3 regions of the Sporosarcina sp. Y352 genome follow, and region 2 is predicted to be linked to each of the others. Evidence: riboswitches for the same ligand, from Rfam matches in the RefSeq annotation. Region 2 holds a riboswitch; each other region holds the start of a gene.
The links. A riboswitch is a leader RNA that binds a small molecule or an ion and turns the genes downstream of it on or off. The one in region 2 is predicted to bind S-adenosylmethionine.
Positions count from the first base shown of each region.

Region 1: it holds a riboswitch for S-adenosylmethionine, as region 2 does, so the genes downstream of both, AC1TO6_RS09150 (O-acetylhomoserine aminocarboxypropyltransferase/cysteine synthase family protein) here and cysC (adenylyl-sulfate kinase) in region 2, are expected to answer to the same signal.
Region 3: it holds a riboswitch for S-adenosylmethionine, as region 2 does, so the genes downstream of both, AC1TO6_RS12695 (bifunctional homocysteine S-methyltransferase/methylenetetrahydrofolate reductase) here and cysC (adenylyl-sulfate kinase) in region 2, are expected to answer to the same signal.

Region 1 covers NZ_JBXCJE010000004.1:321,994-329,322, forward strand. The annotation lists gene AC1TO6_RS09145 (homoserine dehydrogenase) at 1-155, opposite strand, end outside; gene AC1TO6_RS09150 (O-acetylhomoserine aminocarboxypropyltransferase/cysteine synthase family protein) at 269-1,558, opposite strand; SAM riboswitch class I at 1,683-1,798, opposite strand; gene AC1TO6_RS09155 (glycerol-3-phosphate acyltransferase) at 1,942-2,577, shown strand; gene AC1TO6_RS09160 (aminotransferase) at 2,632-3,990, opposite strand; gene AC1TO6_RS09165 (CoA-acylating methylmalonate-semialdehyde dehydrogenase) at 4,029-5,573, opposite strand; gene AC1TO6_RS09170 (aminotransferase) at 5,964-7,325, opposite strand.
Region 2 covers NZ_JBXCJE010000003.1:51,032-58,360, reverse strand. The annotation lists gene AC1TO6_RS05800 (saccharopine dehydrogenase family protein) at 1-560, shown strand, start outside; gene AC1TO6_RS05795 (amino acid ABC transporter permease) at 755-1,411, shown strand; gene AC1TO6_RS05790 (amino acid ABC transporter ATP-binding protein) at 1,450-2,199, shown strand; gene AC1TO6_RS05785 (TraB/GumN family protein) at 2,650-3,819, shown strand; SAM riboswitch class I at 3,959-4,059, shown strand; gene cysC (adenylyl-sulfate kinase) at 4,240-4,839, shown strand; gene AC1TO6_RS05775 (phosphoadenylyl-sulfate reductase) at 5,073-5,804, shown strand; gene sat (sulfate adenylyltransferase) at 5,806-6,954, shown strand; gene cobA (uroporphyrinogen-III C-methyltransferase) at 6,999-7,329, shown strand, end outside.
Region 3 covers NZ_JBXCJE010000006.1:194,890-202,218, reverse strand. The annotation lists gene AC1TO6_RS12710 (polyhydroxyalkanoate biosynthesis repressor PhaR) at 1-206, shown strand, start outside; gene fabG (3-oxoacyl-[acyl-carrier-protein] reductase) at 265-1,047, shown strand; gene phaC (class III poly(R)-hydroxyalkanoic acid synthase subunit PhaC) at 1,130-2,221, shown strand; SAM riboswitch class I at 2,400-2,507, shown strand; gene AC1TO6_RS12695 (bifunctional homocysteine S-methyltransferase/methylenetetrahydrofolate reductase) at 2,580-4,427, shown strand; gene metH (methionine synthase) at 4,420-7,329, shown strand, end outside.

The sequences.
Region 1 (7,329 bases), on a different contig from region 2:
AGACGTACTTTCGCTATATCGCGAACAAGGATGGCAACTATATCGATTTCACAGCCTGTTTGTTGCTTAATCTCATTCTTTCTTTCATTCAAAATTCTGTAAATCCCTTCACCTACAGTGCCGAAGCCGAGTAGAGCAACCTTGATTGACGGCATTTCGCCACCTCCATGGACTGCTTAATAACAAGTCCCCATTTTTCAGATTCTCTTAAATGGCTATAGGGCGTAACAAACTAAGAGGATTGTCATAGCCATCTTTCTTCCAAAAATTATACTGTTACAGCTACTGCTGCTTCAATAGCCTGCGCTAAATCTGCAATAATGTCTTCTGCTGATTCAAGACCGACCGATAGTCTAATTAGTTCCTCGGTAACGCCTGATTTTTTCAAATCTTCAGGGCCAAGCTGCTGGTGCGTCGTTGATGCAGGATGGATGATCAAGGATTTTGCATCGCCAACGTTAGCTACGTGCGACCAGATTTTAACGTTGTCAATTACGTTTCGACCAGCCTCACGCCCGCCTTTGATGCCGAAAACGATAATGGAGCCGAAGCCGTTTTTCAAATACTTTTTCGCAAGGTCATATGATGGGTGATCTTCGTTCCCAGTATACGTTACCCATTCAACAGATGGATGCTGTTTCAAGAATTCTGCCACTTTGATAGCATTCTCATTATGTCTTGTCACACGCAGATGCAGTGTTTCAAGTCCTTGTAAGAAGTTAAAGGCACTATCCGGATCCAAGCAAGGCCCAAAGTCTCGCAACAATTGAACACGTAGCTTAGTGGCAAACGCCGCGCCTGCAGTGTCAATTCCATAACGAAGGCCATGGTAAGATTCATCCGGCTCAGTAAAGCCTGGGAACCGTCCTTGTGTCCAATCAAACGTACCCGCATCAACAGCAACTCCACCGATTGTTGTACCATGTCCGCCAATCCATTTCGTTGCAGAGTGGATCACGACATCTGCACCAAATTCGATTGGATTTGAACCGTATGGAGATGCAAACGTACTGTCTATAAGAAGTGGTAGACCGTTTTCATGTGCAATGTCCGCAACCGCTTCAATATCAAGCACATGTAAACTTGGATTACCAATTGTTTCTGCAAATAAAGCTTTTGTTTTATCTGTAATCGCTGCGCGGAAGTTTTCAGGATCCGTTACATCGACAAATTTTACATTGATGCCGTAACGCGGAAGCGTATTAGCAAATAGATTATACGTACCACCATATAAATTGCTTGCCGCGACAATTTCATCACCTGCGCCTGCGACATTTAAGATTGAAAATGCAATAGCCGCCATTCCTGAAGATAACGCAACTGCCGCCGTTCCTCCTTCAAGAAGTGCAATACGTTCTTCAAAAACAGCAACGGTTGGATTTGTAATACGCGTATAGATGTTGCCTGCTTCTTGCAGTCCAAACAATTTTTGAGCATGTTCTGTATCACGAAATACGAATGATGAAGTTCTATGAATTGGAACTGCACGAGAACCTGTTACAGGATCGGGTTTTTGTCCACCATGTAGAAGAAGTGTTTCGGGTTTAAGTTTTGTCAAAGTCATTACCTCCAAAGTTTTTTAGATGGAATTGATTGTGATCCGCGGAGGCGCTGGGGGTATTTTGGAAATAAAAAATAACCCCCTTCGCTTAAGAAGAGGGTTACGCTTTCGCTTTTTCCTCCCCTTATCTTTCAGATCCATCGAACCGATCTGTAGGAAGTAGCACCTTTACAAGCTGGTCGCTTGTCGGTTGCCGGGCATCGCAGGGCCTATTCCCTCCGCCGCTCTTGATAAGAGTTTGTATCATTCAGTTTTCCATCTTGTGACATAGTATAGTAGATAGCGCGAGACAAAGTCAAGAGATTATTAAATAATTTTTCTGAACCTTGCGTTTACCTCTAATGTTACAATTAATTTACCAATGTTTTGGAGGAATGGTTATGTGGTTATGGATTACAAGTGTACTAGTTTCGGGATATGCCATCGGTTGCTTACATGGATCGGTTGTCGCACAGATAATTTCGGGCGTTAACCTAAAAGAAACCGGGGTGAAAAATGCCGGTGCTTCGAATGCCACAATCGTTCTCGGGAAAAAATTCGGCGCACTGGTTGCTGCAATCGATATCGGTAAAGGTGCAGTAGCTGTCCTATTTGTGAGATATTTTGCAGAGAATGCAGGACTTCCAGGAGAAATTGTAGCTTTACTATTATTCCTCGCGGGTACTGCAACCGTGATTGGGCACAACTTCCCGTTTTATATGAAGTTCAACGGCGGCAAAGGAACCGCCACGATTATTGGCGTGCTGCTCGCCATCGACTGGAAGGTTGGACTCGTTGGTTTTGCATTATTTGTCATCGTGGCGCTAGTAACAGACTTTCTCGTGTTTGGCGTGCTGATGCTGTACGTGACGCTCATCGCGATGGCAGTTTGGGCAGAAGGATACGGGCCCATTATAGCGGCAGTATTATTATTCGGCATCGCAATTTGGAAACATATCGAGAACTTCCGTCGGATGAAAAACCGTAGCGAGAAACAGGTTTCTACAGTTTTTAAAAAGAAAACATCTAAAAACTAAGGGTTTTCCAACAATTAGGAAACAGAGGTGAATACACACCTCTACCCATTTGTATCATTCGTTTTCTTTAAACACTTTCTTTACAACAGCAATAATGAAATCTACATCTTCGTCAGTACAGGACAATGGCGGACTGAGTGCTAAAATATTATTATAACCAGCTACCGTATCGCCATTTCTTCCGATAATAAGTCCATTTGCCTTGCATTCCCCGATAATTTTGGCGACACGCGCATTGGAAGCAGGTTCTTTCGTTTTCTTGTCTTCAACTAGTTCAATTCCTAAGAGGAAACCGAGACCGCGGATATCACCAACAAACGGGTGCTGCTTTAGGCTTGCCAACTCTTTTTGAAGACGCTCACCAAGCTCGGCAGACCGTTCAATAAGGCTTTCGTTCTCAATAATTTCGAGGTTCTTCAATGCCACGGCACAAGCTGCAGGATTCCCGCCAAAAGTATTGATATGACGGAAGTGGCTATTTTCTTCACCTGTGTCAAACTTTTCGTAAATATCTTTTCGCACAGCTGTAACTGATAACGGTAAGTAGGCGCTTGTCAGCCCTTTCGCCATCGTAATGATGTCCGGCTTTACGTTAAAGTGCTGATGGCCAAATGCTTTTCCAGTTCGTCCGAATCCACAGATAACCTCATCAATGATTAGAAGGACGCCGTGGCGATTACAGATTTCTTGAACTTTTTCCAAGTAAATCGGATGTGGGATCAAGACTCCGCCACCAGTAATAAGAGGCTCCATAATAATCCCGGCAATTGTTTCTTTCTGCTCCCAAATAACTTTTTCTTCAAACTCTAGCGCACGTTGTATGTTATATTCTTCAACTGATTGATTTGCCGGCCTGCGGTAATTATCAGGTGGTGCAATATGCAGAAACCCTGGAACGAGCTGTTCATATTTATATTTCCGTAGAGCTTGACCAGTGGCTGAGAGCGCACCCATAGAACTACCATGGTAAGCCCGGTAACGTGAGATGAATTTGTAGCGTGACGGTTCCCCATTTTGTTGATGGTATTGGCGTGCAAGCTTGAATGCCACTTCGTTGGCATCAGATCCGCTATTCGAATAAAAAAATACATAATCTCCGCCTAGCATTTCATTCAACTTTTCAGCAAGCTCAATGGCAGGTTCATGGCTTTGGGTCATAGGTGCATAGGCCAGTTTTTTCATCTGTTCATACGCAGCTTTCGCGAGTTCCTCACGCCCGTATCCGACGTTCACACACCAGAGTCCAGACATTCCATCCAAGTAACGATTACCTTTATGATCGGTGATCCAAGCCCCTTTTCCGCTTTCGACGATCATCGGGGGATTCTTTTCATTGTTGGCGGATATGTGATGCCATATATTTTGACGATCCTTTTCAACTAATGACGATGTATCCTTTATCACTTTTGTCATTTTCTTATCCCTCTTTCTCCATCAATAGTAGTAACAAATCAATTCCGATTACTTGGAAAGTCGAATGCAACACCTTTTTTGATATCTGTAGTTTCTGGCCATCTTTCTGACACCGTTTTAATTTTCGTGAAGAATCGAACAGTATCCGGTCCGAACATATGACTTTCACCAAATTTTGAACGCTTCCAGCCTCCAAAGTTGTGATAGCCTACCGGTATCGGAATGGGTACATTGACACCTACCATACCGACTTCAACCTTCTCCGTGAATTCGCGGGCTGCAGGACCATTCTGCGTAAAGATCGTGACCCCATTTCCAAATTCATGGCCATTTACCAAATCAATCGCTTCACCCAGATTGTTTACACGAACTACTATCCTTGCCGGTCCAAACACTTCTTGCCGATAAACCTCCATATCCGGTGTAACGTTGTCCAGTAAAGTTGCTCCTAAATAGTACCCATTGCTATTTTTGCCTGTGTCGGGATTACGGCCATCTACACAGAGTTTTGCTCCTTCTAGTAAGCTGTCTTCAATCGATTTGAGTACTGCTTCTTTGGATTGTTGTGTGATGACCGGCCCAAAGTCGGCTTGTTCATCGTCATACGAACCCACTCTCAACTCTTCTACTTTCTTTATTAACTTCTCAACAAATATGTCGGCCGTCTTTTTACCAACAGGCATCGCGACAGACAGGGCCATACAACGCTGAGAAGCCGCTCCATACGCAGCCCCAAGGAATGAGTCAACTGCAAAATCGATATCAGCATCAGGCATGATGATCATATGGTTTTTCCCACCACCGAATGCGGCTACCCGTTTATGATGTCGACTGGCTTCCTCATAAATATATTCCGCCACTTTTGTGGAACCGACGAAACTGACTGCCATCACTTTTGGATGTGTGATTAACGCATCCACCGCTTCCTTATCACCATTCACCACACTCCATACCCCAGCAGGAAGCCCAGCCTTTTCCCAAAGCTCCGATATGAACAGTGCAGAATTTGGTACGCGCTCAGATGGTTTTAATACAACAGAGTTTCCGCATACAAGTGCCATTGTTGTCATCGCAACCGGTACCATTACCGGGAAATTGAAGGGTGAAATACATGTGACAACGCCAAGCGGCTGTTTAATGGAGAAGGAGTTAATGTTTCCGCCTACATCAGTTGAATGCTCGCCTTTTAATAGATGCGGTGCATTAATTGCAAAATCGACCGCTTCAATTGCACGGCTAATTTCTCCTTTTGCATCCGAAATTGTTTTACCGTTTTCCCGCCCAATCGTTCTAGCAAGTTCATCAGTTGCATCTATTAGTAACGTCCGGAAGTTGAACAGTACTTCTACCCTTTTTGCAACGGGGGTTTTCCTCCATGTGTTAAAAGCATTATCTGCGGCCTCTACGGCTTGGTTCACATCTTTAGCTGTTGCGTAAGGGCAGTCAGCAGTTTTTTCTCCTGTGGACGGGTTATAAATAGGTCCATAACGTTCAGATGCCCCTTCCGATTTCACCCCGCCAATAAAATGATATAGCTTGTCCACCGATTTATTTTCGCCTACAACACGATCTAGCTTGTTCATAATTTAATTAACCCCCTGTTTTCGTTTTTAAAAATTGATAACACGATTCCTTTCGAGCATTTAAAATTGCTAAACTGAATTCCGCTTTTCCTTATCAGTATATTAATAGAAATTTCGACTTCTGCTTTACGTTTTGTAAAATCAAAGCCACATTGACTATACATTTTGTCCAAAATTGAATGTAGTTCCCTTACAACACCTACTCCAATCAACATATTTGACTACTGCACTAGAGGAAACCTCCCCATTTAAGACTCCTTTTCTAGATTAATCAGTACACAGTCTAGGGTTCGCATAATCAACATCAAAAAAATAGCGAGCCTTAACTCCAGTAATATCGGAGTAAAGCTCGCCTACGCTATATTCATATGTCCTACTTATATACCTATATCAAGCTTCGTTTTCCTTAAATACTTTCTTCATAACTGCAACAATGAAATCAAAATCTTCATCGGTACAAGACAACGGCGGGCTCAGCGCCAGGATATTATTAAAGCCTGCGACGGTATCGCCATTTCTACCAATGATAAGCCCATTTGCCTTGCAATCCCCGATAATTTTCGCGACACGGGCATTGGATGCAGGCTCTTTCGTTTCTTTGTCTTCAACAAGCTCAATTCCAAGAAGGAAGCCGAGGCCACGAATATCGCCAACGAATGGATGGTCTTTCAAGCTAGCTAGCTCTTTTAGCAGTCGCTCACCAAGTTCAGCGGATCGATCAAAAAGATTTTCTCTTTCCATGATTTCTAGGTTCTTTAATGCGACTGCACAAGCAGCAGGATTTCCACCAAATGTATTCACATGACGGAAATGACTGTTTTCTTCGCCTGTATCAAACTTTTCGTAGATATCTTTTCTGATTGCAGTTACAGATAGTGGCAGGTAAGCACTCGTTAGTCCTTTCGCCATCGTAATAATATCTGGCTTCAAATTAAAGTGCTGATGGCCAAACGCTTTCCCAGTCCGACCGAATCCGCAAATCACTTCATCAACAATTAGCAAGACTCCGTGACGGTTACAGATTTCTTGAACTTTTTCAAGATAGATTGGGTGTGGAATTAAGATGCCGCCGCCCGTAATAAGTGGCTCCATAATAATCCCGGCAATCGTCTCTTTCTGCTCCCAAATAATTTTCTCTTCAAACTCCTGGGCACGTTGAATATTATATTCTTCGATTGATTGCCCCGCTGGTCTGCGATAATTATCTGGCGGCGCTACATGTAAGAATCCTGGCGCAAGCGGTTCATACTTGTATTTCCGTAATGCCTGCCCTGTTGCTGCCATTGCGCCCATCGAACTTCCATGGTAGGCCCGGTAACGGGAGATGAATTTGAAACGGGACGGTTCTCCATTCTGTTGGTGATATTGACGCGCAAGTTTAAAAGCTACTTCGTTCGCATCAGAACCACTATTGGAATAAAAAATCTTATAATCGCCGCCAAGCATTTCACTTAACTTTTCAGCAAGCAAAATTGCCGGTTCGTGACTTTGCGTCATCGGTACATACGCCAGTTTTTTCAGCTGTTCATATGCGGCTTGTGCAAGTTCCTCACGCCCATACCCAACATTCACGGCCCAAAGCCCGGACATTCCATCTAGATAACGATCACCGTTATGATCTGTGATCCATGCTCCTTCTCCACTTTCTACGATCATCGGCGGATTTTTTTCATTATAAGCGGAAATGTGATGCCACACATTTTCACGGTCTTTTTGAACTAATGACTTTGTCGTTTCTTTAGCTGTTGTCAATTGC
Region 2 (7,329 bases):
GACTTGAAAAAGTTATTTTTTCAGACCCGGTAGGTGTTTGTGAAACGGTTATAACAGATGCACATAGCACAGCATTTGTGCTAAAGGACAAAGTTAAAAAACTATATGAAAAAACAGCCCGCTATCCTGGTCATTGGGGGAAAATGGGTGTTTTAAGTGAATTAGGATTTTTAGACACAGAAGAAATATCCATAGAAGGAACAGTAACTACTCCACGAGCAGTTGCGGAAAAAATTCTTACAGCTAAAATGATATCTGACTCAAATGAAGATATAACAATTGTGAGGGTAGAGGTCAGTGGTGTGAAAGATGGAAAATCTAAAAAGTATACATGGGAAATGATTGATCTTTTTGACCATGAACGGAATATTACATCGATGGCAAAAACGACTGCTCTTCCAGCAGCTCTTGTAGCTAAGTGGATTGCGTTAAAAATAATACCAGAGACAGGCGTAGTACCGATTGAAAGTTTAATTATTAGGGATAGATTTCAGCCGTTTATAGATGAGTTGAATAGTGTTGGAATTGAAATTGAATGTAAGGAAGAAACAATAATGTAACTATATATCTTGAACAAATGTATACAGAGTAAGTGACTTACAAGGGGCAGTCGGAGCAGTGAGGTTAGCGTCGATGCCTGCTTGGCTTTTTTGCCGCAGGCATCCCCTAGCGCTACAGCAGGTTCAATGGGATTCTTTATTTCATTATATATATATTAACTTATCAGATTAATTGTCAGACAGGAGGGGGATTTATGGACGCCGCAATTATTATTGATTCTTTGCCATCTCTGCTAAAAGCGACATTAATGACTATTCTCTTGGCGGCAATATCAATTGTTATCGCACTCATTATTGGGTTTTTCACTGCAATCATACGAATCGTAAAAGTTAGGATTTTGAATGGAATAGCAAGCACATACATTTCCATCATAAGAGGAACACCGCTGTTGGTACAAATATTCGTTATTTACTATGGTTTGCCTCAAATAGGAATTACCCTAGACCCAATATCTTCCGGGATATTGGCTTTAAGTTTAAACGCTGGGGCTTACTTGTCTGAGTCTTTCCGGGCATCCATACTTGCCGTTGATAATGGGCAGATGGAGGCAGCTATGTCCATGGGAATGACTTATTCACAGGCATTAAAGAGAATAATATTACCACAGAGTATGCGTATAGCAATACCAACTTTGTCAAATACATTTATCGTGCTCATTAAGGATACATCACTGGTTTCAGTCATAACGGTAACAGAACTATTACAAATGTCGAGTTTAATAATAGCTAAAACGTTTGAGCCATTAACAATTTATTTAACCGCCGCAGCAATTTATTGGGTATTAATCACTTTCTTTACAACACTTTTAAATAGACTTGAAATTAAGACTTCTAAATACTTGGTTCGGTAAAAAATAGAATTAAAAAAATGAATGTGGGGTGCTAAACCATGAGTATTATTCAAATTACTAATTTGAAAAAGAGCTTTGGATTAAATGAAGTATTGCAAGGAATCGATTTGACAATTGAAAAGAGCGAAGTGGTCGTATTAATGGGTCCGAGCGGTTCTGGAAAATCAACTTTGCTACGGTGCCTCACCTTTTTAGAAGAACCTACAGCTGGTGTTATTCAAATTGGTGAATTTCAAGTGCTTGCAGGCGGGAAATTAGAACGTAAACGAAAAAAAAACATTCGAGAGTTAAGAAAAAAGACTGGATTTGTCTTCCAATCGTTTAATCTATTTCCCCATAAAACTGCAATTGAAAATGTCATGGAAGGGCCCATTGTCATTCATGGAACTAAACGAAATGAAGCAAGAAAGTTGGCTGAAGCACTTCTAATTAAAGTAGGACTGGGTGATCGTTGTAACCACTATCCAGCGCAACTTTCGGGCGGACAACAGCAAAGAGTAGCAATTGCTAGGTCGCTCGCTTTAAATCCGCTTGTCATGCTTTTTGATGAACCTACTTCCGCTCTTGACCCCGAACTTGTACGGGAGGTACTGCAAGTAATTAAAGAGCTGGCTTCTGAAGGAATGACAATGGTTATAGTGACACATGAAATGAATTTTGCCAAAGATGTAGCTGATAGGATTGTATTTATGGATGAAGGCTTAATTATTGAACAAGGAACATCGGCAGAAATATTTCAAATGACTAAAGAGGAAAGAACGAGAAAGTTCTTGTTGAATGTCGAATAACTATAAGGACATCTTTTATGACACTATGGTCGTAATAGGTGTTTTTTTGTCGTTTTAATTAATTTCCGTTGTGCCGTTCATACATTATCTTCGCAGAATATCTGAATGAAGAAGATCGTGATACAGTTGTGAATAATGGAATTACGCTCGGTGATTGTGGGCGTTTAGATGAAGATGGCGGGGTTATTCTTGATGAGGGAACACCCACAAGAAATCTTTGTATATCCTAAAGACGAAGGAACGCAAAATTTTTTAAAGCAAGTCTAGCCAAAGGATTTCACATATTCTATCTAACGATTTTTCCTTGGTGGAATGACTCATATTTAATTAATAATGAAATATAATTGAATTTTGTTTCAAACTGATTCATTATTAATATTAGACCGTCTTTTGGTGATCACTGGATTGAGGTTACTAATAAGAAATTAGTTCTACAAAGGATGTTTGTTCATGCAAGAAGAAAATATTACGAGAATAAATTTAGATGGAAAAGAATTAATTCTTATTGGAACAGCCCACGTTTCAAAGCAAAGTGCAGATCAGGTAAAAGAAGTAATCGACAGAGAGAGACCTGATTCGGTTTGTATTGAATTGGATGAACAACGTTATCAATCTATCATGGAAGGAAGCAAGTGGAAGGAGACAGATATTTTTAAGGTAATAAAAGAAAAGAAAGCATCTTTACTTTTAATGAATCTGGCAATTTCCTCCTTTCAAAACCGTTTAGCAAAACAATTTAATATAAAGCCTGGGCAGGAAATGATTCAGGGGATTGAATCGGCAAAAGAAGTTGGTGCAGAACTTGTGCTCGCCGATCGTAATATTCAAATAACGTTCTCCAGAATTTGGGGCAACATCGGTTTCATGGGGAAAAGCCAACTTCTCACGTCGGTCGTCTATAGTATATTCAGCAAAGAAAGCATTTCTGAAGAAGACCTAGAAAAAATGAAATCAAAAGACACTTTAAATGCTGTATTAAACGATTTCACAGAAACTTTTCCGAAACTAAAGGAGCCTTTAATTGATGAACGTGATCAGTATTTAGCACAGAAAATTAAAGATGCACCGGGGAAAAAAGTAGTGGCTGTTTTAGGAGCAGCACATATTCCAGGGATTACCAAGGAAATTCATAATGAGCATGATTTACAAGCATTATCGCAAACGCCCGTCAAATCAAAACTACCTAAAATTATTGGGTGGGCAATTCCAGTGCTCCTTCTTTCTATAATTGCATATACTTTTATTTCAAATCCTTCAGCGGGTTTTGACCAAGCGCTAAGTTGGATATTGTGGACGGGTAGTCTTTCGGCAATTGGTGCGGCTGCGGCACTGGGACATCCACTAGCCATTTTGGCTGCCTTTGTTTCGGCTCCTATAACAACCCTACATCCATTGATTGCAGCGGGGTGGGTATCCGGAATTGTTCAGGCATTTTTCCGTAGACCAAGCGTTGGCGATTTCGAAAGATTATCTGAAGATGTATTTTCGATTAAAGGTTTTTGGGCAAATAGGGTAACACGAGTCTTATTGGTTGTCGTCCTCACAAACCTAGGAGGTACATTAGGTACCTTTATAGGTGGAGCTGATGTCATACGTGTATTCTTTGAGAACTTTAAATGAAAAATAGATAGTTTTTTTGTTATCTACACAAGAAGGATATTTAAAACCAATTAAACCAATAGACTTTAATTTATTATCTGATAAGTCATTGACAATGTCTTTTTCATAATGTAATATTGGTCTCAACTTAATAGTTCATATCTTATCCAGAGAGGTTGAGGGACTGGCCCAATGAAACCTCGGCAACAGACTGTTTAGTACTGTGCCAATTCCATTAAACGAAAGTTTAGAAGATAAGAAGAGAATTTTTTGTTCGATTAATTAACCTCTTCTTGCACTATTAAGAAGTGGTTTTTTATTTTCCACACAATAGAATACATGCTAATTAGACAACTAAAGGCATCTTTTAATCGATTATTTGTATCGGCTTAAAAGTTGTCTTTTTTTGTAAATTAAATAGAGAAAATGGGGGAGAAAATAATGACAGAATCTACAAATATCGTTTGGCACGAATCAGAGGTAACAAAAGAGAATCGCCAAGAAGCTAAGGGGCATAAAAGTGCAATTCTATGGTTTACAGGACTTTCAGGGTCAGGAAAGTCGACGATTTCAGTAGCGTTAGAAACAGCGTTACATAAAAAAGGTATTCATACCTATCGGTTGGATGGGGATAATGTTCGGCATGGTTTAAATAAGAATTTAGGGTTTAGTCCAGATGACCGCACGGAAAATATTCGTAGAATCGGTGAAGTCTCAAAACTAATGATTGATGCAGGATTGTTCACGTTAACAGCGTTCATTTCTCCATACAAGGAAGATCGGGATACAGTGCGTGACCTCGTCGAACCAAATGAATTTATCGAAGTTTACGTGAAGGCTAGTTTAGAAACATGTGAAGAACGCGATACAAAAGGACTCTACAAGAAAGCCAGATTGGGAGAGTTGAAAAATTTCACAGGAATCGATGCTCCTTATGACGTACCTGTTGACCCAGAAATCACTATTGATACAAATAAGCTAAGCGTTGAAGAATCAGTTAAAGTCATCGTAAATTATTTAAACGAAAATAAATATATCTGAAAAAACCAATAGATATGTAACTTCTTGATATTGTAGGAATAGAATACCTTTAAACCGACTTGACAGATAGGATTAATAAAGATATTGTTAATTTCAATCATAAGTAGAGCGGGAATTCTAATTGGATGTAAAATTCCGAACATATGAACAATAGATGGCTTTAACCATTGAATGGTTAACTTCGTCTTAAAAAGAGAAGTTACATCATTAATTTTATGGGGGGAGAAGTTTCTATGGTGAAACTGACGTATGACACATGGTTTAAGCCTACTGAAACGTTTAACATTGACGACGAGTCAAAGGGTGCTTTAAATGTTTTGAGATGGGCTTATGACGAATATGATGCTGATCTTGTCTATGCATGTAGCTTTGGTGTAGAAGGAATTGTAATGCTTGATTTGATTTCGAAAACAAAACCAACTGCTAAAGTGGTGTTTTTGGATACAGGGCTTCATTTTCAAGAAACGTATACCCTCATCGATGACATCAAAACGCGTTATCCACAGCTCGATATAGAAATGAAAAAGCCAGCCTTAACGGTTGAAGAACAGGCTGATGCACATGGAGAAAAACTATGGGAAAGACAACCAGACCGTTGTTGCCATATGAGGAAAGTTGTTCCACTTCAAGAGGCACTAAGCAATGCGACTGCTTGGTTATCTGGGCTACGACGAGAACAATCACCGTCTAGAAGTTTAACCGAATTTGTGAATAAGGATGAAACGTTCCAATCAGTTAAAGTTTGCCCATTGATTCATTGGACGTGGACCGATATTTGGGATTATGTTGATAAATATAAATTGCCCTATAATCCCCTTCATGATCAAGGATTTCCTAGTATCGGTTGCGTACCCTGTACGTCGCCAAGTGATACAACGTCAGGCTCAAGATCTGGCCGGTGGGCAAATCAAATGAAAACAGAGTGTGGATTACACCAAAAAATCAACTTAAATGGAGGAAATTAATATGAGCTTGAGTCAACCGCACGGTGGTACATTAATTAATCGCTGGAATCCAGATTTTCAATTGGAAGGGTTAACTGCAACAGTTGAATTAGATGAGATTGCTAGCAGTGATCTAGACTTGATTGGTACTGGGGCGTATAGCCCTATAAGTGGATTCCTAACAGAAGCGGACTACAATTCCGTCGTCCATACGATGAGGTTAACAACGGGTGAGCCTTGGACCATTCCAATTACATTGCCCACAACAGAAAAGAATGCGGAAAAAATTACGATTGGCAACTTTGTGAAATTAGTGAGAGACGAAATCGTTTACGGTGTACTCGAAGTAACTGATATTTTCACGCCCGATAAGGAAGTAGAGGCTGAATTGGTCTATCAAACGACGGACCGCGAGCATCCAGGTGTGAAGAAGTTGTTTGAACGTCCGAATGTCTATCTTGGTGGAACGATAACGCTGATTCAACGGAGACCATTGAATGAGTTTTCGGAATATCTGTTTGACCCGATTGAAACAAGACAAAAGTTCCAAGAGCTTGGCTGGAAAACAGTCGTTGGTTTCCAAACAAGAAATCCGGTTCACAGAGCACATGAATATATTCAAAAGACAGCTTTGGAGATTGTTGATGGTTTATTTTTAAACCCGCTTGTTGGTGAAACGAAATCCGATGATATTCCGGCAGATGTACGCTTGGAAAGCTATGAAGTTTTACTAGAAAACTATTATGCGAAAGAGCATGTGTTTTTAGGTGTATTTACAGCGGCAATGCGTTATGCCGGACCAAGGGAAGCCGTTTTCCATGCGATGGTCCGCAAGAATTTCGGTTGTACACACTTCATAGTCGGTCGTGATCATGCGGGGGTTGGTAATTATTACGGTACGTATGATGCTCAGGAAATCTTTAGTAATTTTACGCTAGGGGAACTCGGGATTACGTTATTATTTTTTGAACATAGCTTTTATTGCAGTAAATGCGACAGTATGGCAACACCTAAAACATGTCCGCATGATGCCAGTCACCATGTAATCTTGTCTGGTACAAAAGTGAGAGAAATGCTTCGAAATGGAGAGAAGCTGCCAACGACATTTAGTAGACCCGAAGTGATTGATGTATTAATTGCAGGAATGCAAAAAGAAAAGATTCATTCATAACGTCAATTTTACTTTAGAACTAAGCGGTGAGAGGAGTGATAAGAATGGGAAAAGTATTTATAGTAGGAGCTGGACCTGGAGATGTTGATTTAATCACCGTTAAAGGGCTGAAATGTATTCAACAAGCTGATGTTATCTTGTACGATCGCTTAATAAATAAAGAGCTTCTTACTTATGCAAAACCGGGAGCGGACTTAATATATTGCGGGAAATTACCAAACTACCATGCAATGATCCAGGAAACGATTAATCACTTTTTAGTAAAATATGCGAAGCAAGGAAAAATCGTCACACGATTAAAGGGTGGAGATCCATTCGTGTTCGGGAGAGGTGCTGAAGAAGCAGAAGTTCTTGCGGACAATGGAATCCCATTTG
Region 3 (7,329 bases), on a different contig from region 2:
CTCTCGTCATTAATTTAGAAGGCAAAGTTGACAATCTTGAAGATAAATTCGAAGAAGAATTAGGTAAATTAGATGCGACAAAAGAAATTAGTCAGTTAAGAAGGTCTGTCCTAAACTTGGAGAGAAAACTGGATAAAGTTCTTGAGGTGCTTGAAGGTATAGAGAAAGAAAAAACGGTGGTCGCACCGAAAGAGTTGAAAAAGTAATAGTAGATTTGTTCAATTTAAGGGGTAAAAAATAGAGTGATGGGAAGTGTGTGGGAATATGACTATACAAATAAACGAAGTAACTGAAAAAAGTACGATTGGCAAACCACTTGCGGGGAAAGTGGTAGTAGTAACTGGGGGTTCACGCGGAATTGGTGCTACAATCGCTAAAGTATTAGCTGAAAATGGTGCATCTGTTGCGATTAATTACCAATCTAGAATTGATAGTGCAGAAGCAGTTGTAAAGGAAATTGAAGAACAAGGTGGAATTTCTTGTGCAATTCAGTCTGACGTATCTAAAGCGGACGATGTAAAGAATTTCATGGCTGAAGTTATCAATCGTTTTGGGAAGATTGACATTCTCGTGAATAATGCAGGTATTACAAGAGACCGTACATTCCGTAAACTTTCTAATGAGGAATGGAATGAGGTAATCAATGTCAATCTAAACAGTGTTTTCTATACAACATCGGAAGTAATTAATCATATGCTGGAGCAAAAGTCTGGACGAATCATTAACATAAGCTCAATCATCGGACAGGCTGGCGGATTCGGTCAATCAAACTATGCGGCATCAAAAGCGGGATTGATTGGTTTAACGAAATCACTGGCATTAGAAACAGCTAGAAGTGGAATTACTGTCAATGCTGTTTGTCCTGGATTTATCGAAACGGAAATGGTTGGAGAAATGCCTGAAAATGTAAAAGAGGGTATTATTGCAAAAATTCCAATGCAACGTTTGGGCCAAACGGAAGAAATTGCAGAAGCTGTATTGTTCCTTACACAGGCTAAGTATATTACGGGGCAAACAATCAATGTGAATGGCGGATTATACATGTAATAACCTACCATTTTTTACTTGTGGAAAGGGTCTTCTGCAAGGAAGCCCTTATAAATGATTGAATTTTGATAGGAGGAAAAAAATGGGTTATTCTAGTATAAAAGATGCTGACAAATGGATGGATACAATGCCTGATGATTTGAAGGTAGGTTTTGAACGAATTCAACGGATGACGTCGGTACTGACAAATGAGCCTGAACCAAAAGTCGGTCAAACACCTAAAGAAGTTATCTGGACAAAGAATAAAGCGAAACTATATCGCTATCAATCAACAGTCAAGAAAACGAATAGCGTCCCTATATTAATGGTTTATGCATTGATCAATAAACCTTATATATTGGATTTAACACCTGGCAATAGTCTAATCGAACATCTTACAAACAAAGGCCACGACGTTTATTTACTGGATTGGGGTACTGCGGGTTATGAAGATCGATATATGAAATTAGATGATTATATCTTAGATTATATTCCGCGCGCTGTTAAGAAAGTATTGAAAACGTCGGATGCCAAGGAAATCAGTTTGCTTGGTTATTGTATGGGTGGGACGATGACTTCTATTTTTACGGCACTACATCCTACACTGCCAATTCGTAATTTAATCTTCATGACGAGCCCATTTGATTTTTCGGATGCAGGTTTATATACGAGCTGGTTAGACAAACGTCATTTTAACTTGAATAAACTAGTTGACACACTTGGTTTGATTCCTCATGATATGATTGATTTTGGCAACAAGCTGTTAAATCCGATAGCCAATTTTTATGGTCCTTATATCAGTCTGGCGGATCGCGCGGATAATGAGGAATTCGTTAACAATTGGAAGTTGATGCAGAAATGGCTGAATGACGGAATTCCGTTTCCAGGTGAAGCCTATAGGCAATGGATTGGTGAGTTTTATCAAGAGAATAAATTAATTAATGATGAACTCTATATTAGAGGACAGAAAGTGGAGTTAAGCAAGATTACGGCAAATGTATTAAATATTGCCGGAAAGCATGATGTCATCGCTTCTCCTAACCAAGTAGAACCACTAAACGCTAAAATCTCAAGTAGAGATAAGACTTTCCATCTGACGGATACTGGTCATGTCTCAGTGGTTGCTGGTAGAAGAGCCATTAACAATACGTTTCCGTTGATTGAAGAATGGTTAACAAAACACTCTATACAATAATATAATACGAGTAAAAGCTGCTAACATGATTATATTATTGTGTTAGCAGCTTTTATTTTTTCGAAATCTGAAAAATAAAAATAATAAGGAAAAGAATATTCGCATTTTACGAAAAAGTCCTTGACTGATACGAGTTATAACGATAGGATAATCATAGTTAGTAAAACTGAATATTAAATTCTTATCGAGAGAAGTCGAGGGACTGGCCCAATGACGCTTCAGCAACCAGCCATAATATGGTCAGGTGCTAATTCCAGCAGGAGAGAAATGTCCTGAGAGATGAAGAAGAACGAATTTTAAATCGTTAAGTCTTCTTTTCATGGAAGGCTTTTTTTGTATTAAAGGGGGATTGGGTGGAATGGGCTTACTGGAAGAACTGCAGACAAAGATATTAATTGCGGATGGGGCTATGGGGACGCTGCTCTATTCATATGGGATTGAGTACTGTAACGAAGAACTGAATCTACAGAAACCGGAGATTGTGGAGAAAATTCACTTAGATTATATTACGGCTGGGTCAGATATTATTCAGACCAACACATATGGAGCCAATCTTCTTAAGCTGGAGCGTTATGGTTTAGAAAATCAAGTAAAAGAAATTAATGAAGCAGCAATTCAAATTGCAAAAAGAGCTGCTGCACCAGGCGGACAGTTTGTACTTGGTACGATAGGCGGTATCCGTGGGATTCGTAAAAGTGATGCGACGGTTGAAGAAATAATAAAAATGATTGATCAGCAAGCCAATCACTTATTGGCAGGGGATCCGGACGGTTTACTCCTAGAAACCTATTATGATTTTGAAGAACTTGTTGCTACTGTAAAGCATTTACGCAAACTAACAAATACGCCAATTATTGCCCAAGTATCAATGCATGATCCAGGCATTTTGCAAAATGGAATGCAACTTAACGAAGCGTTTCATCAGCTTGAAGCACTGGGTGCGGACATAGTAGGAGTCAATTGCCGATTGGGGCCACATCATACGATTCAAGCTTTCGAACAAGTAACACTTCCTGAAAAAGCATTTCTTTCCGCTTCTCCAAACGCAAGTTTAATGGATGTTGAGGATGGACGGATTGTCTACGAATCAGAAGCTGATTATTTCGGGAGAGCTGCATTGCGACTCCGGGAAGAGGGCGTGCGCTTAATTGGTGGATGCTGTGGAACGACGACAAAGCACATTGAGGCTGCGAAAAAATACATTGGAAATCTAGCGCCCATCTCGGAAAAAATAGTGACTCCAAGAAAGCCGATTGTAATTCGAGAGGCAGAACCGCAAAAAACAAAGCCACTTCATGTCAAGGTAATGACAGAACGAACAATTATTGTGGAGTTGGATACGCCACGTCATTTAGATATAACTGGATTCATTGAAGGTGCTAAGGCGTTAAACGAAGCAGGCATAGACTCTCTCACTATGGCTGATAATTCATTAGCCTCTCCGCGCATTAGCAATTTGGCGATGGGTTCGATGTTAAAACTTGAGCATAAGATTAATCCTCTTGTACATATCACATGTCGGGACCGCAATCTAATCGGTCTCCAATCACACTTAATGGGGTTAGATGCACTTGGGTTGCATGAAGTCCTAGCAATAACCGGTGATCCTACGAAAGTGGGCGATTTCCCAGGGGCTTCAAGTGTATACGATGTGTCTAGTATGGAATTCATTCAACTGATTAAACAGTTGAATGAGGGCATTTCATTCTCTGGTAAACCTCTCCGCAAGAAAGCGAATTTCTCTGTAGCTGCAGCATTTAATCCGAATGTACGTGTACTGGATCGTGCAGTAAAACGCTTAGAGAAGAAGATTGAAGCGGGTGCAGATTATTTCATCTCGCAACCCGTATTCACAAAAGAAAAAATCCGAGAAATTCACGAGCAGACAAAGCATTTACCTACACCTATTTTCATCGGTATTATGCCACTCACTAGCATCAGAAGTTCAGAGTTTTTGCATAACGAAGTACCCGGAATCAAGCTCTCAGAAGATGCACTTGAAAGAATGCGTGCGTGTGGAGATGACAAAAACAGAGCGACTGCAGAAGGTATTCAAATAGCGAAGGAACTCATAGATACAGCGGCAGAATTATTTAATGGAATTTACATTATCACGCCTTTCCTCAGATATGATACGTCACTTGAATTGATTCATTATATTAAAGAAATAGATGCACAGAAAGAGAGAGATCACAGTTATGTCTAAGAGTTTACTTGAGAAAGAACTTCAAAAAAGGATATTAATTATTGATGGTGCAATGGGAACGATGATTCAAAATGCGGACCTTTCTCCGGAAGAATTCGGCGGGGAAGAATATGATGGATGTAATGAATATTTAAATATCGTAAATCCAGAAGTTATTGAAAACATACACCGTGGATATTTAGAAGCAGGTGCTGATATTATTTCTACGAATACGTTTGGTGGCACGCCAGTTGTATTGAATGATTATAATTTAGGAGACCAAGCGCATGAGATTAACTATCGTGCAGCCCAATTTGCAAAAAAATGTACTGCAGAATTCTCGACAAATGAATGGCCTCGATTTGTAGCAGGAGCAATTGGACCGACGACAAAAACACTTTCTGTAACAGGTGGCATTACATTTGATGAGCTGAAACATGACTTTTATATCCAAGCGAAGGCATTGATTGATGGTGGAAGTGACTTGATATTGCTAGAAACAAGTCAAGATATGCTGAACGTAAAGGCTGCTACACTTGGTATTAAAGAGGCGTTTGAAGTGACTGGAATAGAACTTCCCATCATGATTTCAGGAACAATTGAACCAATGGGTACGACGCTAGCCGGACAAAGCATAGAAGCTTTCTATATTTCCATTGAGCATGTGAAACCACTTTCTGTAGGCTTAAACTGTGCAACGGGTCCTGAATTCATGCGAGATCATATCCGTTCACTATCAGAGATATCTGACGGCTATGTCAGTTGTTATCCCAATGCAGGATTACCCGATGAAGAAGGACATTACCATGAGTCACCAGAATCACTATCTCAAAAGCTAAGAGGCTTTGCAGAAAAGGGTTGGTTAAACTTGGTAGGTGGATGTTGTGGAACGACTCCAGCTCACATTAAAGCTTTGCGAGAAGCTGTAAAAGATTTGGCTCCACGTAAACCGGTGGATGAAAGTCATGGTCACGTTATATCTGGAATTGAGCCGCTACAATATGATGAATCGATGCGTCCTTTATTAATCGGAGAACGTACAAATGTCATTGGTTCCCGGAAATTTAAACGGCTTATTATAGAAGGAAAGTTTGAAGAAGCATCTGAAATTGCACGCGCTCAAGTGAAAAGTGGGGCACATGTCATTGACATTTGTCTTGCGAACCCGGATCGCGATGAGTTGGAGGACATGGCACAATTCATGAAGGAAGTTGTGAAAAAAGTGAAAGTGCCTCTCGTTATTGACTCAACTGACGAAAAGGTTATTGAAGAAGCGTTAAAGTATTCACAAGGTAAAACAATTATTAATTCCATCAATTTAGAAGATGGGGAAGAACGATTTGATGCCGTGATGCCTCTTGTGAAAAAGTATGGTGCAGCTGTAGTAGTAGGGACGATCGATGAAATTGGAATGGGTGTTACACGCGAACGAAAGCTTGCAATCGCAGAGCGTTCATATGATTTACTTGTGAATAAATGGGGGTTAGCGCCGGAAGATATCATTTTCGATCCGCTCGTATTCCCAGTAGGAACAGGCGATCAACAATATATTGGTGCTGCAGTAGAGTCAATAGAAGGTATTCGATTGATAAAAGAAAAAATGCCCAGATGTTTAACGACACTAGGTGTAAGTAATGTATCATTTGGACTTCCGCCGGTTGGACGTGAAGTATTGAATGCCGTTTACTTATACCACTGTACACAAGCAGGTCTTGATTACGCGATTGTGAATACTGAGAAACTAGAACGTTTTGCTTCTATTCCTGAACAGGAAATTGCTATGGCGAACGAGCTTTTATTCACAACAACGGATCAAACTCTCGCTGATTTCACAGATTTTTACCGTGGTAAGAAAAAAGAAAAAACAGAAGATGATATTCCTAAAACGGTTCCTGATCGTCTTGCTTATTATATTATTGAAGGAACAAAAGAAGGGCTTATTCCTGACTTGGAAGCGGCGCTTCAAATGTATGATACCCCGCTTGATATTATCAACGGACCACTGATGAAAGGGATGGCTGAGGTAGGTCGGTTGTTCAATGAAAATAAACTCATTGTTGCTGAAGTACTCCAAAGTGCAGGCGTTATGAAAGCGTCAGTAGGCTACTTAGAAGGTTTCATGGAGAAAAAAGAAGATGATTCTGGTAAGGGGAAAATCGTACTTGCCACTGTCAAAGGCGACGTTCATGATATTGGGAAAAACTTGGTTGAGATCATACTGAGTAACAACGGCTACAAAGTGATTGATGTCGGTATTAAGGTGACACCTGCTACACTGATTGAAGTCATTCGTAAAGAAAAGCCCGATATGATAGGTTTGTCTGGGTTACTCGTTAAATCCGCTCATCAAATGGTTATTACAGCGCAAGATTTCAAAGAAGCGGGTATCGATGTACCGATACTTGTAGGTGGAGCAGCGCTGTCTCGTCGTTTCACGGAAACGAAGATTTCAGCTGAATATGATGGGCCAGTGTTATATGCAAAAGATGCGATGCAAGGACTTGACCTAGCCAATCGATTACAAAATAAGGAAGATAAAGAGCTTTTGTTAGAGGAACTTGTTATTTCAGCAGAGAAGCGTATTATATCAGAGGCAACTCGTGCATCTAAACAGGCAGTTGCTGTTTTGGAGAGGCCTGTGAAAACGGTTCGAGAAGATGTACAAGTTTACATACCGAAAGATCTTCGTCGTCATGTGATGAAAGATTATTCAGTTGCTCACCTTCATCCTTATGTAAATATGCGCACATTGATTGGCCATCATTTGGGTCTAAAAGGATATAATGATAAATTAATCGAACGGGGAGATGAGCGTGCAAGTGGGCTCCATGAACTAGTAACTGGTTACTTACGATCGGATCTATTAAAACCCCGGGGCATATATCAATTCTTCCCTGCGCAATCAGATGGAGATGATGTAATT